DNA from 3 places in the Bradyrhizobium sp. 23AC genome. Region 3 is predicted to be linked to each of the others. Evidence: predicted binding sites of a transcription regulator. Region 3 holds the regulator's gene; each other region holds the start of a gene.
What was found. The regulator LexA, encoded in region 3, represses DNA repair genes until DNA is damaged. The targets are predictions, from matches to a motif close to TGTTCNNNNTGTGTTCNG.
Positions count from the first base shown of each region.

Region 1 (5,314 bases), on a different contig from region 3:
CGCCTCCACGGAGGCGAAGCCCTGCTGAACCCGCGAGATGATGCCGGAGATCTGCTGGGCGCCTTCGCCTGCGGTCTTGGCGCGCTGCGAGGCGTCGCTGCTCTCGCCGATCAGGCCTTCGATCTGGCCGTCGAGATCGCGCACGGTGTCGGAGATCTGGTGCGTGGCCTGGCGGGTGGCTTCCGCGAGGTTCTTCACCTCGCTTGCCACCACCGCGAACCCGCGGCCGGCATTGCCGGCGCGGGCGGCTTCGATGGTTGCGTTCAGCGCCAGCAGATTGGTCTGCTTCGCGATCGCCTCGATCGAGCCAGAGACTTTCGCGACCTGCGCCAGCGCCGAGCCGACGGCACTGAGGCGTGCCTCGATGCGCTCCACCGCTGCGACGAGCTCGGAGATGTGGCTGACCGCGGTGTCGACGGCGCTGCGCGATTGCGCGATCTCGCCGACCGCAGCGGAGGTCGTGGTCTGCACCGCCTGCGATGCATTGGCGATATCGTGGTTGGCCGAGACCATCGTCTCGGCCGTCTCCTGGAGATGGTGGAACCGTTCCGACTGGTTTGCGACGCGGTTGGCGACTTCCTGAACGTTGCCGGCGATATCGGCGAGTTCCACGCCGAGGCCGCCGATGCGGTCGGCAAGCTGATCAATCAGCCGCTCGGCCAGCGTGCGATTGGAGCCGGTGTCCATGACTGCAAGTTGTACGACGGACATGTTCGATGAGTCCTCCAGTCAGAGCCGCAACCCGGCTCACGGCGGCATTCCCATTCCAATTCTGCTTAAAGGATGATTCGCGGCCGGCGTCTTGCCTGAGCGTGCACTCAGGCGCAATTCGCGCCTTATTTCTCTATTCCGCTCGAAAAACTGCGGGACATTTTTTCGGACCAGGCTCTAGAGCTTGTAAGCCGTGCGGAATCCACCCCAGTGCCGGCCCTGCACGCGGATCGGAACGTCGATCTCGCGCATCATCACCGTATTCCCATTGCCCATGTCGCGCGCATAGCTCTGCACCAGGTACGAGCGCAGGTTGCGTGCGGCCGCCAACCCCGCCGGATCGTTGAATATCCTGCGGTTGCGACTATTGGCTGTATTCCAGGCCACGTCGCCCGGCCGCTGCGGGTGCGAATAGATCTTGTTGTGCACCGGCAGGAAGCCGTTGCGGTCGACCATGGCGCAGAACGCCAAGCGCTGGTCCTTGGCCAGAAAGACCTCCTGGAATGGCGGCAGCGCGCGGTCGGCCCAGTCGAGATATTTCGTGCGGTATTGCTGCGGATTGGTCCCGGCGATTTCGGCGTAGTCGGTGTCGAACAGGTCGTCGATCCCAACTTCGCCGCGGGCAACGGCCTGCTCGAAGATCTGGGTCAGCGCGTTGCCCGCTTCCATGGCGCGGGTGACGAACTCCGTGTTCTCTTCGTGGATCGACCAGAGCCTGTCCTCGATCTTTTCGCTGAGCTCGGCATTGGGACCGACGAATTGCGCACGGGCTCCGGCCTTGGATTGCTCGACCACGCGCAGGCGGCAGGCGCCGACGGCTTCGAGGGTACCTTCGATGATCGCTTGCGGTGCCAGCCGGCCTGCATCCGCGCCGCCGATCAGCACACCGTCCATCGAGATTTCATAGACCGGCATCACGCCGCGCGCGCTCTCGAACTTGAGATGGCAGGGCAGCCGTTCGGTCTTGCGGCGATCGTCGTGCTCGCTCTGGCGGAGCAGCACGGCGCAGCGCGATTTCAGCTTCTGTGCGAAGGTGGTGACGGCTTTGCCGGCACTGGCGACATTCTCGCCGTGGCTCTCGGCCGCCTTGGTCGCGGCATCGATCTCGGCTGCGCTCTCGCCGACCGAGACGATGAACTCCGAGGCGCTGGCGGCGTTGCCGGAAACTTCGCTGGTGGTGGCGTTCTGTTCGGCGACCGCGCCGTTGACGGTCTCGAAGACCGGGCGGATCGCCTCGATCGCCTGCGAAATGCGGTGCACGGCATCGGCAGAGCCGGCGGCGTCGCGCTGCAGCGCGTCGATCTTCTTCGTAATCTCTTCCGTCGCCCCTTGCGTCTGCACCGCGAGGGCCTTGACCTCGGTGGCGACGACCGCGAAGCCTTTTCCCGCAGCGCCTGCGCGTGCGGCCTCGATCGTCGAGTTGAGCGCGAGCAGCGTCGTCTGCCGCGCGATCTGTGCGATCAGGTTGACGACATTGCCGATGGCGGCGGAGGATTCGCGCAGGCGATCGACATTGGCGCGGGCTTCCTGCGCCGCAGCGCTGGCCTCGTCGGCGAGCTTGCCGGCCTCGCGAACCTGCGCTCCGATCCCCAGCGACGACTGGGTGAACTTGTCGGCGGCATGAGCGAAGGTGGAGGCGGTCGATTGCGCGGCATTGGTCCGGCCGGTCAGGGCGTCGGTGCGGTCGCGAATGGCGGCAAGCGTCGATGCGGTCGCTTCGGCGCCGCCCGCCACCGAATTGGCGGCGCGCTCGAGCTGGCGGATCATCGCGCCAAGCTCGAGTTCCAGCAATTCCAGGATCTCCCGCGCCGAATCACCCTCGGCCGGGGCGGGCTCGGACTGGGCCACCGGCGGCGCGGCCTCTGCGGCTGCCACGGGCGCGGCCATATCCGGCAGACGCTTCCGAAATAGTCCGAATGCCATCAGGTCTCTCTTGTCGGGGGACGGGCGGGGGTTATTTTCGCAGGCTGGAATGAAGTCAGGGTTAACGATGCCTCACCTCTAGGCAGGGGCCTGTACGGTGTTACCTTAAAGTATCCGAGACCCTTTCATTCCGGTGGGTTGGCGGCCTATAAGGCCGCGTTTCCCACCCTCATTGGCGTACGATTCCAAGAGACCCCCGAGAGACCACGCATGGCCGGACATTCCCAATTCAAGAACATCATGCACCGCAAGGGGCGGCAGGATGCCCAGAAGTCGAAGCTGTTCGGCAAGCTGGCGCGGGAAATCACCGTCGCTGCCAAGCTCGGCACGCCCGACCCCAACATGAACCCGCGCCTGCGCGCGGCCATCATCGCGGCGCGTCAGGAGAACATGCCGAAGGACAATATCGAGCGCGCCGTCAAGAAAGCGCTCGGCAATGAGGGCGAGAACTATGACGAGATCCGCTACGAGGGCTATGGCCCCGGCGGCGTCGCCGTCATCGTCGAGGCGCTGACCGACAACCGCAACCGCGCCGCCTCCGACATCCGCTCCTTCTTCACCAAATCGGGCGGCAATCTCGGCGAAACCGGCTCGGTGTCCTTCATGTTCGATCGCACCGGAATCATCGAATACGACCGCAGCGTCGCCGATGACGATGCCGTGCTCGATGCCGCGATCGAGGCCGGCGCCGACGACGTCGTCTCCGGCGAAGCCGGTCACGAGATCTACGCTTCGACCGAAGGCTATCGCGACGTCGCCAAGGCGCTGGAAGCCAAGTTCGGCGAGCCGCGCAAGGCCGCGCTGATCTGGAAGCCGCAGAACACGGTCGCGGTCGACGACGAGACCGGCGAGAAGCTGCTCAAGCTGATGGATCTGCTGAACGAGCACGACGACGTCCAGCACGTCTACGCCAATTTCGAGGTGTCGGACGCGCTGGTCGCGAAGATGGGCGGGTAGAGCCTCACCTCACCCTCCGCTGTCGTCGCCCGGCTTGACCGGGCGACCCAGTATTCCAGAGACAGCAATGGGAATACGGAGAAGCCGCGGCGTACTGGATACCCCGCCTTCGCGGGGTATGACGCCGGAGTCTGTGGTGGGCGGTGCGGCTCACTAACGCCCCCACTTCCCCTGTTACTTCCGTTCTGTTTCTGTTTCCCCCACGGCGGCCAGCCGCTATCACTGGCCCATGACTGCGCTCCCGATTCGTGGCCCCGTTCGCATCATCGGCATCGACCCTGGCCTCCGCCGCACCGGCTGGGGCGTGATCGAGGCTGAGGGCAATCGCCTGATCTACGTCGCCTGCGGTTCGGTGGAACCGCCGGACGATTTGCCGCTGGCGCGCCGGCTGCTCGCGATCCACGAGGGGCTCGCGTCCGTCCTGTCCGACCACAAGCCGATGGAAGCCGCGGTCGAGCAGACCTTCGTCAACAAGGACGGCGTTGCGACACTGAAGCTCGGCCAGGCCCGCGGCGTCGCCATGCTGGCGCCCGCGATGTTCGGTATCTCTGTCGCCGAATACGCGCCGAACCAGGTCAAGAAGACCGTGGTCGGCGCCGGCCATGCCGACAAGCAACAGATCGCGATGATGCTGAAGATATTGCTGCCCAAGGCCGAGCCGCCGTCCGCCGACGCCGCCGACGCGCTCGCCATCGCCATCACCCACGCCCATCACCGCCAGAGCACGGCGCTCAGGCTGAAGGTGGCGGGGTTATGATCGGCAAGCTCAAGGGCCTGATCGATTCCTATGGCGAGGATTTCGTGCTCCTCGACGTCGGCGGCGTCGGCTATCAGGTGCATTGCTCGGCGCGTACACTGCAGCATCTGCCCTCGCCGGGAGAGGCTGCCGTGCTGTCGATCGAGACCTATGTCCGCGAGGACCAAATAAAACTGTTCGGCTTCCGCACCGACCAGGAGCGCGAATGGTTTCGCCTGCTCCAGACCGTGCAGGGCGTCGGTGCCAAGGTCGCGCTCGCCGTGCTCGGCACGCTGGCGCCGGCCGATCTCGCCAATGCCATTGCGCTGCGCGATAAGGCCGCGGTGGCGCGCACGCCCGGGGTCGGCCCTAAGGTCGCCGAGCGAATCGTCACCGAACTGAAGGACAAGGCGCCGGCTTTCGCCAATGTCGATCCGGCTGTGGTGCATCTTGCCGGCGCTGTCGACGATCAGCGCGCACCGCGGCCCGTCGCGGACGCGATCTCCGCGCTGGTCAATCTCGGCTATGGTCAGCCGCAAGCGGCCGCCGCCATTGCATCCGCATCGCGCAGCGCGGGCGAGAACGCCGAGACGGCGCAGCTCATTCGCCTCGGCCTGAAGGAATTGGCGAAGTGAGCGCGGCAATGGTCAGTGTCGTAGGGTGGGCAAAGCGCAGCGTGCCCACCACTCTTAGGGCGATCGGAGAGATATCGTGGGCACGGCGCGAAGAGCGCCTTTGCCCACCCTACGGGGAGTTCGCCAGGTGAGCGATCCCAAGGCCAACCGCATGGTCTCGCCCGAGCGCCGCAGCGACGATGTCGGCGACACCGCGCTGCGTCCGCAATCGCTGTCCGACTTCGTCGGCCAGCAGCAGGCGCGCAAGAACCTCTCGATCTTCATCGAGGCGGCGCGCAAGCGCGGCGAGGCGCTGGATCACGTGCTGTTCGTAGGTCCCCCCGGCCTCGGCAAGACCACGCTGGCGCAGATC
Region 1 is NZ_JAVAYN010000009.1:144,182-149,495, forward strand. It holds gene RAD10_RS22375 (methyl-accepting chemotaxis protein) at 1-711, opposite strand, end outside; gene RAD10_RS22380 (methyl-accepting chemotaxis protein) at 889-2,634, opposite strand; gene RAD10_RS22385 (YebC/PmpR family DNA-binding transcriptional regulator) at 2,845-3,591, shown strand; gene ruvC (crossover junction endodeoxyribonuclease RuvC) at 3,821-4,348, shown strand; gene ruvA (Holliday junction branch migration protein RuvA) at 4,345-4,962, shown strand; gene ruvB (Holliday junction branch migration DNA helicase RuvB) at 5,114-5,314, shown strand, end outside.
Region 1: ruvC (crossover junction endodeoxyribonuclease RuvC) is a predicted target of LexA. The motif match lies at 3,773-3,790, and genes of this name have one in related genera.

Region 2 (5,314 bases), on a different contig from region 3:
TAGCTGGGCGGGTCCCTATCTCGGCGGCAACATCGGCTATGAATGGGGCTCGGTGGACAACAACCCCTCGAAGCCGTCGGGCTTCGTCGGCGGCGTGCAGGCCGGCTACAACTTCCAGAATGGCCCGTTTGTGTTCGGCGTCGAGGGCGACATCCAGGCCGCCGGTGCCGACGACACCTTCGCGCCGTGGAAATTCTCCAATCCGTGGTTCGGCACCCTGCGCGGCCGCGCCGGCTATGCCTTCAGCAACGTGCTGTTCTATGGCACCGCCGGCCTCGCCTTCGGCGAGCTGCGTGCGCAGACCTTCGGCTGGACGGAATCGCACACCACCGCCGGCTGGACCATCGGCGCCGGTGCGGAAGTCGGTCTGGCCCCCAACTGGAGCGCCAAGCTGGAATATCTCTACATCGATCTGTCGACCACGCAGTTCGCAATTACCGGGGTGTCAAACGGCTATAGCGCCAGCGTTGTGCGCGCCGGCGTGAACTATCGTTTCTGATAGCTGAAGAAGAAAATACCGGACCACAACCTCCCGGCCGCTCGCGGCCGGGATTTTTTTGCGCCAGGTATTCTTTGCGCCAAGTATTGCGCCGAATGTTGTGCGTCAGTCCCGCTAGGACAGGATGACCAGATTGACCGCCTTCGGTCCCTTCCCCTTCTTGTCGGGTTCGACTTCGAAAGTAATACGCTGTCCTTCCGCAAGGTCCTTCAGTCCGGCCCGCTCCACAGCAGTAATATGTACGAAGACGTCGCGGCCGCCGTCGTCAGGCTTGATGAATCCGTAGCCGCGTTCGCCGTTGAAAAACTTGACCGTTCCCGTCATGGCCATCGGGAAACTCCCCCTCATTGCTCCTCCGCCGCGACGCAGACTCACGTCACGACATGACGGGGCACTACGGAGCCCGGGAGCTGGCCATCCTTGGGCGGACCTCAACGGTCCGGCCGGATCTTTCTTAGGCCTTCACTCCGCCGCAACCATTCGCGGAAGCGGAACGTAAAGCCAGTCACGGAAACAGCATAATACGGTTCTCTGCAGATTGACTACCGCTCCTGCATATTTTTCCCAAGAATGCCGGAGTGTTACGGGCTGCCTTTAAGGCTTGGGCACCTCCAATCGGAATCTGGCAGCACCACCTTGGCCGAGCGGCATTTCCAGCTCGGGCAGGACCGTCTTGAGCTCGCCCTGCAGCGTGTAGGGCGGATTGACGATGAGGAGCCCGGTGGAGGCGAGCGCCCCGCCATCGAGCTGAGGCGCGACGCTGAACTCGAGGCGCAGACAATTTCCCGGCGGCTTTGCTGCAGCTGCGAGCCGCGCCACCGTTTGGACCAATGTGTCGGTGGCGCGCCGGTTCTTAGCGGGATACCAAATGACATAGATGCCGGTCGGCCATTTCGCGAAGGCGGTGGAGAATGCTTCGCCCAGCCGCTCGAACTCGTCCTTGGCCTCGAAGGGCGGATCGATCAGCACGAGGCCGCGCCGCTCCTTCGGCGGCACGAAGGCCGGCAGCGCCACCCAGCCGTCGAGGTCGACCACGCGCGCCTGTTCGTCGCGGCGCAGCACGGCGATCAGCGCTTTCCGCGCCTTCGGCTCGAGCTCGCAGGCGACGAGCCGGTCTTGCGGCCTGAGCAGGCCGCGCGCAATCAACGGCGAGCCCGGATAAGCCCTGAGCTCACCCTTCGGATTGAAGGCGCGGACGATGTCGAGATAGGGTTGTACCAGCGCCAGGGTCTCGTTCGACAGGCGTGCCTGCATCAGCCGCGCGATGCCGGTCAGCCATTCGCCGCCCCGGCGCGCCTCGTCGCTGTCGAGATCGTAGAGGCCGGCGCCGGCATGGGTGTCGATGACGCGGAACGCCCCCGGCTTGTCCTGCAGATAGGTGATGATGCGCGCCAGCACGATGTGCTTGATGACATCGGCGAAGTTGCCGGCGTGGAAGGCGTGGCGATAATTCATGGCGAAGAGTTACGACATCGCACGATGAAAGTAACTGCTGTCATTCCGGGGCGGTGCGTAGCACCGAGCCCGGAATCCATTTCGCCACGGAACATCCTGGATGGATTTTCAGATGCGCAACTGCGCATCACAGTTAGCGCTCCGCGCGCCCCGGAATGACGGCGAACAAATCCTAACCGCCCCTGATCGGCGGCATCGTCACCTGATCGCGGCGGCAGGTGCGGCGCTCGATCTCGTCGCAGGCGCGGAATTGCAGGTCCTTGCTGAGGCAGATACGGACCTCGGACAGCCGCGTCCGGTTGCAGGTGACCGAGACGGCGGCATTGCTCAGTCCCGGATTGGCCTTGATGAAGGCTTCCTCGACCTCCGCCGGCGCCACCGTCTTGGCCTGCGACAAATCGAGATATTCGGCCGGGATCTTGATCGCAGCGCGTGCCTTGCGGATCGTCTCGAAATAGCTGCGTCCCTCGAGGCCGGAGCAGGTGCCGTGCTTGTCCCATTCGTTGAAGATCAGACCCGGCGCCGGCATCAAATCGAGCATCGAGGAGACGATGCTGCGGTTCAGCCGCGGTGCGGGCCGCTGGCAATATTCCGGGAAGCCATTCTCATATTGCGGCCACAGCCCATGCACCACGAAAGCGTAGGGCCGACCGCTGCACTGGATCTGCGAGCGGCCGCCACGCTCGGCCGCCTCCTCGCAGAACGAGGGCGACCACGATAGCGACAGCACATAGAAGTCGAATTCGCCGGGCGCGTTCTGCCGCTTGTCCTGGGCGTTTGCGCTGCCGGCGAGCAAGGCCAGTCCGGCGGCAAGGGTCAGGGAGATCACGAGACGGGAGAACGAATGCAATCTGGAATGAAACATGGCGACGCCCCTCAACTAGACTGTGCAAGGAAGCCTAGCAGGCGATAGGAACATTTCAAGAACAAAATTCGGGGCGGCCGCCTTTCGGCGCCTCGAGCGACTAATCAGGGCTTCCTGATCAGGGCTTGGCGGCGCGGCAGGCCGGATTGTAGGCCCAGTTGCGGTCGAGCCCGACCACGCACCATTCGACGCCGTTGCCATAGCCGGCGAAGCCGCCATCCTCGATGATCGAGAAGTGCACCTTGCGCACCTTGCCGTCAGTGAGCATGGCCTCGCCGGTGCAATAGCGGCGCGGAATATTGTCGGATTGCCAGGGCCGGAATGCGGTCTCGCGAACGGCGGAGAAGCCGGTGATCCTCAACGAGGAATTCCAGAACGTGCTTTCCTTTTCCCAGAACTGGGTGGCGATGGTCGGCAGCGCCCTGTCGCAATCGGCGACGGCGCCGTCATAGCGCGGTCCGCTCAGCCAGAAGTTCAGCTCCAGCGGATTGGCGGCCCTGGCCTCACCGAGCGACATCGCTCCGAACATGAGGCCGAGCACGGCGGCATAGCGGAGCAATTTCAGGAAGGGGGCGCGCATGGTCAATCCGGACAGCTAAAGTCTTGCGAAGGTTGGACGGTGCCGCGAAGGCCGGTGGAGGTCAAGTGCAGCGCGGCAACACTTCGCCAGGAGTTGACCACAACTTCGTGGTTGGCAGGGCTTCCGTTCTTTTCACTTCCCTCCCGGCACCGTAAACTGGCCGCCAGCCAATTGGAGTGACGGGAATGCGAATCATTGCGGCCGCGGGTCTTCTCGCCAGCCTGGTTGTCTCGGGTATGACGGCGAGCCAGTCGGCGCGCGCCGACTATGTGCCGGCGTTCAAGGGCAACGACACCGGCGGCATCATCGCCTATTCGATGGCCACCCAGGTCGATGCCCGGCAGGCCGCGGTCGATCACTGCGCGCGCTATGGCAAAGTCGTGAAATTCCTGGCGGTGCAGGCCTATGAGGGCGGTTACATCTCGTTCTCCTGCCGCTGGGTGCCTTATGGCGCCGCCGACCAGCCGATCCGCACGCTCTACTGAGGCGCTGTCGTAACGCCGCACTCTCTCAGCCGGGAGCCTTTTCACATGACGCGCAAACTCGCTTTGCTCGGCTCGGCCCTTTGCCTCGTGGTTTCGGCAGGCGGTGCCTTTGCCGACGACCTGCCGGTGCGCAAGGCCGGTCTTTGGGAGATGAAGCTGGTCACATCAGGCTCGCCCGTGCCCGAGATGACCATGCAGCACTGCACCGACGAGACCGTCGACAAGGAGATGAGCAACAACGTCTCCCCGATGGCCAAGCAGATTTGCGCCAAGCAGGAGATCAAGAAGACCGCGACCGGCTATGTCAGCGATTCCGAGTGCAGCGTCGCCGGCGTCAGCACGACCTCGCATGCCGAGATCACGGGCGATTTCAACTCGGCCTATACGGTGAAGACCGCCTCGCACGCACAAGGCGGCGTCGCCGGCGCTGCGGGACGCGATACCACCATGACGCTGCAAGCCAAATGGCTCGGGGCCTGCAAACCGGACCAGAAGCCCGGCGACATCGTGATGCCCGGCGGCTTCAAGATGAACGTGAGCGACATGGATAAGCTGAAGGCGCTGCTGCCGAAGTAGGGCGAGATCCTAGCCCGGATTGAGCACAGCGAAATCCGGGGCCTTGCGTCGAATGCGAGAAAGAATCCCGGATTGCGCTTCGCGCCATCCGGGCTACGGCGGCTACACCGGTATCCTGACGCTCGCCCGTAGTCCCCCCATCGGACTGTCGCCGAGGGTGATGTCGCCGCCATGCGAGCGGGCGATGTCGCGGGCGATGGCAAGGCCAAGGCCCGTGCCGCCTTCATCCTGGTTGCGGGCGTTGTCGAGCCGCAGGAACGGCTTGAACACTTCTTCGCGCAAATGCGCGGGAATGCCCGGGCCGTCGTCGTCGATCGTCACGGTCAAATAACGGTGATCGCGCTGGCCGGTGATGGCGATGGCCTTGCCGTAGCGCGCCGCGTTAGTGACGAGATTGGCGAGGCAGCGTTTGAACGAGGCCGGCTTCACCGTCACCACGGGCAGGCCGTGGAAGGCAACGGTCGCGGTATGACCGTGGCGCTCGGCGTCGCTGCGCAGCTCCTCGAGCGCCTGCGCCATGTCGGTCGGCTGCGACTGCTCACCGGAATCGCCGCGCGCGAAGGCGAGGTAATCTTCCAGCATCATCGACATTTCGTCGACGTCCTTGCGCATGCCCTCGAGCTCGGGGCTGTCGCCGATCAGCGCCAGCTCCAGCTTGAAGCGGGTCAGGATGGTACGCAGATCGTGACTGACGCCGGCGAGCATCGCGGTGCGCTGCTCCATGGTGCGCTCGATGCGCGACTTCATTTCGAGGAAGGCGACCGCTGCGCGCCGCACCTCGCGCGCGCCCCTCGGGCGGAAGTTCGGCGCTTCGCGGCCCTTGCCGAAGCTCTCGGCGGCGTCGGCAAGACGCA
Region 2 is NZ_JAVAYN010000002.1:75,909-81,222, forward strand. It holds gene RAD10_RS05445 (outer membrane protein) at 1-499, shown strand, start outside; gene RAD10_RS05450 (cold-shock protein) at 614-829, opposite strand; gene RAD10_RS05455 (23S rRNA (adenine(2030)-N(6))-methyltransferase RlmJ) at 1,094-1,954, opposite strand; gene RAD10_RS05460 (ribonuclease T2 family protein) at 2,127-2,819, opposite strand; gene RAD10_RS05465 (hypothetical protein) at 2,938-3,399, opposite strand; gene RAD10_RS05470 (hypothetical protein) at 3,585-3,884, shown strand; gene RAD10_RS05475 (DUF3617 domain-containing protein) at 3,930-4,460, shown strand; gene RAD10_RS05480 (ATP-binding protein) at 4,563-5,314, opposite strand, start outside.
Region 2: RAD10_RS05460 (ribonuclease T2 family protein) is a predicted target of LexA. The motif match lies at 2,866-2,883, and genes of this name have one in related genera.

Region 3 (5,314 bases):
ATCCAGGAGGACACGATCGCCGAAGGCAAGCAAATAACGATCAAGGAAGCCGCGATCGTGGGTCGGCACATCCGCCCCGCCGGGGTCGATTTCCGCGAGGGCGACGTCCTCCTGCGCAAGGGAACCCGTCTGACGGAGCGCGATCTCGCCCTCGCCGCCGGAATGAATCACCCGCAACTCGCCGTCTGCCGCCGTCCGAAGGTCGCGATTCTCGCCACCGGCGATGAACTGGTGATGCCGGGCTCAACGCCCGGGCACGGCCAGATCGTCTATTCCAACGGCTATGCCCTGCACGCGCTCGCCCGCAGCGAGGGCGCCGAGACCATCGACCTCGGCGTTGCCGCCGATACGCTGGAGGCCACCACCGCCGGCATCCGCCGCGCGCGCGAAAGCGGCGCCGACATCCTGGTCACGACCGGGGGCGCATCGGTCGGCGACCACGATCTGGTCCAGCAGGCGCTCAAGGACGAAGGCATCGCGATGGCGTTCTGGAAGATCGCGATGCGGCCCGGCAAGCCGATGATGCACGGACGCTTAGGGACGATGGGCGTCATCGGCCTGCCCGGCAATCCCGTGTCGTCCTATGTCTGCGCCTTCCTGTTCATGGTGCCGCTGATTCGCGCGCTGTCGGGCCGTTCGGTGATTCATCACCATCGCGAGCGCGCCGTGCTGGGCCGCGATCTCGGCGTCAACGACCAGCGCGAGGATTATCTGCGCGCGCGCCTGGAGCTGCGCGACGACGGCACGCTCGTCGCCCTTCCCGTCAGCCATCAAGACTCCTCTCTGCTTGCGAATCTTGCTGCAGCACAGGTACTTCTCGTGCGCCCACCGTTCGCGCCGAAGGCCGAGGCCGGCAGCCCTTGCGAGGTGCTGCGGCTCCCCGTCTGACCTGCGCGGCCACACGCATTCCGCGCGCTTCGTTCTGTTCACGCAAAATTAAGCAGTTGCGGAACATGTATCGAACATATAGTGTCCGTTCATGATTTGTTTCGAGGATGTAGCGGCTTATCGCTGAATTCATCGTCTCGGAATCGAACGACATCAACCGGGGGACTTTGGTCGAGATGTTAACGCGCAAACAATACGAGCTTCTGCGGTTCATCAGCGAACGCTTGAAGGAAAGCGGCGTGCCGCCGTCCTTCGACGAGATGAAGGATGCACTCGACCTGCGCTCGAAGTCAGGCATCCACCGCCTGATCACCGCGCTCGAAGAGCGCGGCTTCATCCGCCGCCTGCCCAACCGCGCCCGGGCCATCGAAGTGATCAAGCTGCCGGAGCTCCAGGCTGCGGCCGGCAACCGACGCGGCTTCACGCCAAGCGTCATCGAGGGCAATCTCGGCAAGGTGCGTGCGAGCTCCAGCCCGTCCGCGGACGAGGGCGAGCGGCCCGTTGCGGTGCCGGTGATGGGCCGCATCGCAGCCGGCACCCCGATCGAGGCATTGCAGACCCGCAGCCACACCATCAGCGTGCCGCCCGACATGCTCGGCTCCGGCGAGCATTACGCGCTCGAAGTGCGCGGCGATTCCATGGTCGAGGCCGGCATCCTCGACGGCGACATGGCGCTGATCCAGCGCAACGAGAGCGCCGATACCGGCGACATCGTTGTGGCGCTGATCGACGACGAGGAAGCCACGCTCAAGCGCTTCCGCCGCCGCGGCGCCTCGATCGCGCTGGAGCCCGCCAATGCCGCTTATGAGGTGCGCATCCTGCCGCCGAACCGCGTGAAGATTCAGGGCAAGCTGATCGGGCTTTACCGCAAGTACTGATACCGGAAGTACTCATACCGGAAGTACTCATACCGGAAGTACTCAGTGCCGCGCGCGCCTGCGATCGGCATCGCCGATCGGAGATTGGAGCGGATGATGGTCCGCTCCGGCTGGATGGTCTTTCTGGTACTGCACAGATTATCTGGCCCCTCCTCGTCCGCGACATCCCCGGCGGGCCGCGCGAAGCAACATCGCTTCGCGGCCTTTCGAGTTCGAGGGGGACAGCCCAAATGCGCCAGATCGTTTGAGCGCAGCCGCAGCAACGCTGATCGCATCATCATGTCGGCCAGGACACCGCCGTGATCTAGAAAATCCGCAACGACCGCAATGCAGCGCGTACGCAGCCGAGCTGACGATACTAGGACTGGCTGGTTTCGCTGGTCGTTGACGCGCGCCTGCCAAATGCACGGAAGCCGACTTTGTTCCTATCGAATTCGGAAAAGATGGAAAAGATAATGTGATCGGGGCTCGCGGATCCCAGCCGCAGATTTGCCTACAACCAAGCAGACCGTCACGTGCTTCCACTCTGGTAGGGGCCTGCGCCTCCGAAAGAGGTGCGGGTCGCTATCTCTGCATTGAGGAGCACCCGATGTGTGACTACAGCCTGCATGCCGTCGCGACGCGCCCCGCAGAAGTCGGCGAGACGATCGTCACGACAACATTCCGCGGCACCTCGACGCGCGGCTTCGCCTCCGAAGCCGATCTCTCCGTCGCGGTCTGCCTGCTGCCGGGAACGGAGCTCGCCTTCGCCGACAACGTCCGTTACGATAACCGCTGGATCTGGACGCGCACCGTCAACTCCCGCGTCGGCAAGTTCGGCAAGATCGATCCGCACATTCCCGATCGCCATCATGACGCGATCGAATTCCCGGACGGCAAATCCGTGCTGGTGACGCAGCTCGTCGAGGGCCAGCGCGCAACCGTGCTGCAACTGCCGGTGACTCAACCGATCGGCGAGCGCGAGCACAAGCCGAAGATCATCGCCGACAGTCGCCCGACGGTCACGCGACTGCCGATCGGCTGACGCCCTCCGGCCGAGAGGTCGAGGGCCAGGATTGAAATGCCGTCGCCGGCCGAGGCCGGCGAGCCCGGTGGGTTTTTGCTTCTCGAAATTCGAGCGGCGAACCTCGTCGCCGCACGAAGTTTGGGCCGTCCTGCCTGAATTTTGAACCTCCGCTCCGCAGCCAAATGACCGATGCTGTCGTGATTTGAGGCGGCGGACACGCTCGATGAAAACCTTCATTCGCGTCGTTGAACTCTGGGTGCCTGACCGGACGCGCATGCGGCTGGAATTCGGCGGCGGCCTCTACGATGAAGGGCTGTCCGCGTTCAAGGCCGTCAGCGAAGAGCTGCACTTCGGATATGACGAGGGGCTTCCAGGCAAGGCCTGGGCCTGCGGCCATCCCGTCATCCTCACGAAATTCGCCAACTCCTATTTCAAGCGGACCGATCAGGCCGTCGCGGCCGGCCTCACCTGCGGCGTGGCGGTGCCGGTGTTCGCAGGCGAATTCCTGCAAGCGGTGATGGTGCTGTTCTGCGGCGACGACGAGGCGCATGTCGGCGCGATCGAACTCTGGCACAACGATCCTGATCTCTCCTACGAGATGGGCCTCGTCGACGGCTATTACGGCGCAGCTGACATGTTCGAATTCAACTCCCGCCACACCAGATTTCCTCGCGGCTTCGGCCTGCCCGGACGCACCTGGAAGGCGGGCCTGCCGCTGATCATCAGAGACCTGCACGACGCCAAGAGCTTCCTGCGCTGGGAGGACGCAGCCAAGGTCGGGATCAATCTCGGCGTCGGCGTGCCCTACCGAACCGGCACCGACCAGACCTGGGTCCTGACATTCCTCTCCGCGCAGGCAACGCCGATTGCGCGACGCTTCGAGATCTGGGTCCCGAACGAGGCCCGTTCGGCGCTGGTCTTTCGCGCCGGCGATTGCAGCGCGCACACCGACCTTGACGCGCTCTATGCGACCAGATTCATCTCCCGAGGCGAAGGCAGCATCGGCGGCGCCTGGGCCACCGGCATGCCGGCGCTCAACGACGATCTCACCCATGACGGCTCGGTCGCCAGCTCGGACGCCTGCGCAGCGGGGTTGAGCCGGATGGTGGCCCTGCCGGTCATCGGAAACGCAAGGCTCGAAGCCGTGCTGGCCTGGTATCTGTAACCGACCGCGTCAATCGTCAGCCTGCAAGTCGGTCTCCGATGGCGTTGCGTCGCGGCTGCGGGGAGCCGCCCTCGGCACAAGGCTGCCGTCGAAATCACCTTCGCCGGCACCGGCCGGTGACCACGGGCGGTGCGTGCCCCTCGCCCTCACCGCCTGAACCGAAAAGCCGTCGCCACGCTGGGTCAATGCCAGCGCGCCCTGGCGAGCGAGCCGCTGCCGATCCACCACCATCGCCGCACAATCGGGCGGCGCGGGCCGTGACGTCACCACCAGTGCGGCCCGGCTGCAATCGTCCGCCAACGCGTCGATGCGCGAAGCCAGCGCGACCAGCCGTCCGTCCGCGAGCGGCGTCACGCAGCCGGACTCGTCGCACGATATGCCGCTCGCCAGCGCGTTACTGCCGGCATCGCGCGGATCGGCGTCGGCAGACAACCACTCCTTGAGCAGGAAATTGTCCTTGCCCGCCCTGATCAGATGCAAACGCCCGTCTCCGCCCCGCACCGCGACGCTCGCGCCATCCCCGGCAATCAGGATATCGGGCTGCCGCACCGACAGCCCCCAGCCGATGGAAACCAGCAGCACCATGGCACCGCACCAGCGCAAGGGCGTGCGCAACAGGCTCATCACGATGATCCCCAGGCTCGCTGCGATCAGCGGCGCGATGCCAAACGCCGGGATCCGGCCGACCGCGCCCGGCAATGCCGCCACCCAACGCGAGACCGCGACCATCCAGTCGATCCCGATCCCCATCAGCCACCAGAACATGCCGTCGAGCCCGAACGGCGCCGCGAGCAGGCCCAGCAGCCCCGCCGGCATCACCAGCGCCGAGACCACCGGCATCGCGCCGAGATTGGCGAGCACGCCGTAAGGCGTGACGCGGTGGAAGTGGAAGGCGGCATAGGGCGTGGTCGCAAGCCCCGCGATCAGCGAGGCCAGAAACAGCATCGCGATCTCGCGGCCACCCCACATCGCGATGCGCGCCGTCGCGGAATGATCGGGCGAGGCAAACAGGTTCGGCATGCCGATTTGGACCAGCGCGACGAGCCCCAGCGTCGCGGCGAAGGACATCTGAAAACTCGGATGCACCAGCGCCTCCGGCGCAACCGCGAGTACGATCATCGCCGCCACGGCCAGCGTTCGGAAAGTGATGGCCCGGCGATCGACCATCACCGCGATCAGCACCACCGCCGTCATGAAGAACGATCTTTGCGTTGCGACTTCTGCGCCCGAGAGCAGCAGATAGAACGCGGCCGCGACCAGCGCCGCGGCGGCCGACCATTTCTTGATGGCGAAGCCGACGGCGAGGCCCGGGATCAACGCCAGCAGCGCGCGCACCGCGAAGAACACGACGCCCGCGACGACCGCCATGTGATAGCC
Region 3 is NZ_JAVAYN010000016.1:142,572-147,885, reverse strand. It holds gene RAD10_RS29970 (molybdopterin molybdotransferase MoeA) at 1-888, shown strand, start outside; gene lexA (transcriptional repressor LexA) at 1,065-1,766, shown strand; gene RAD10_RS29960 (hypothetical protein) at 2,356-2,790, shown strand; gene RAD10_RS29955 (GAF domain-containing protein) at 2,996-3,937, shown strand; gene RAD10_RS29950 (ComEC/Rec2 family competence protein) at 3,947-5,314, opposite strand, start outside.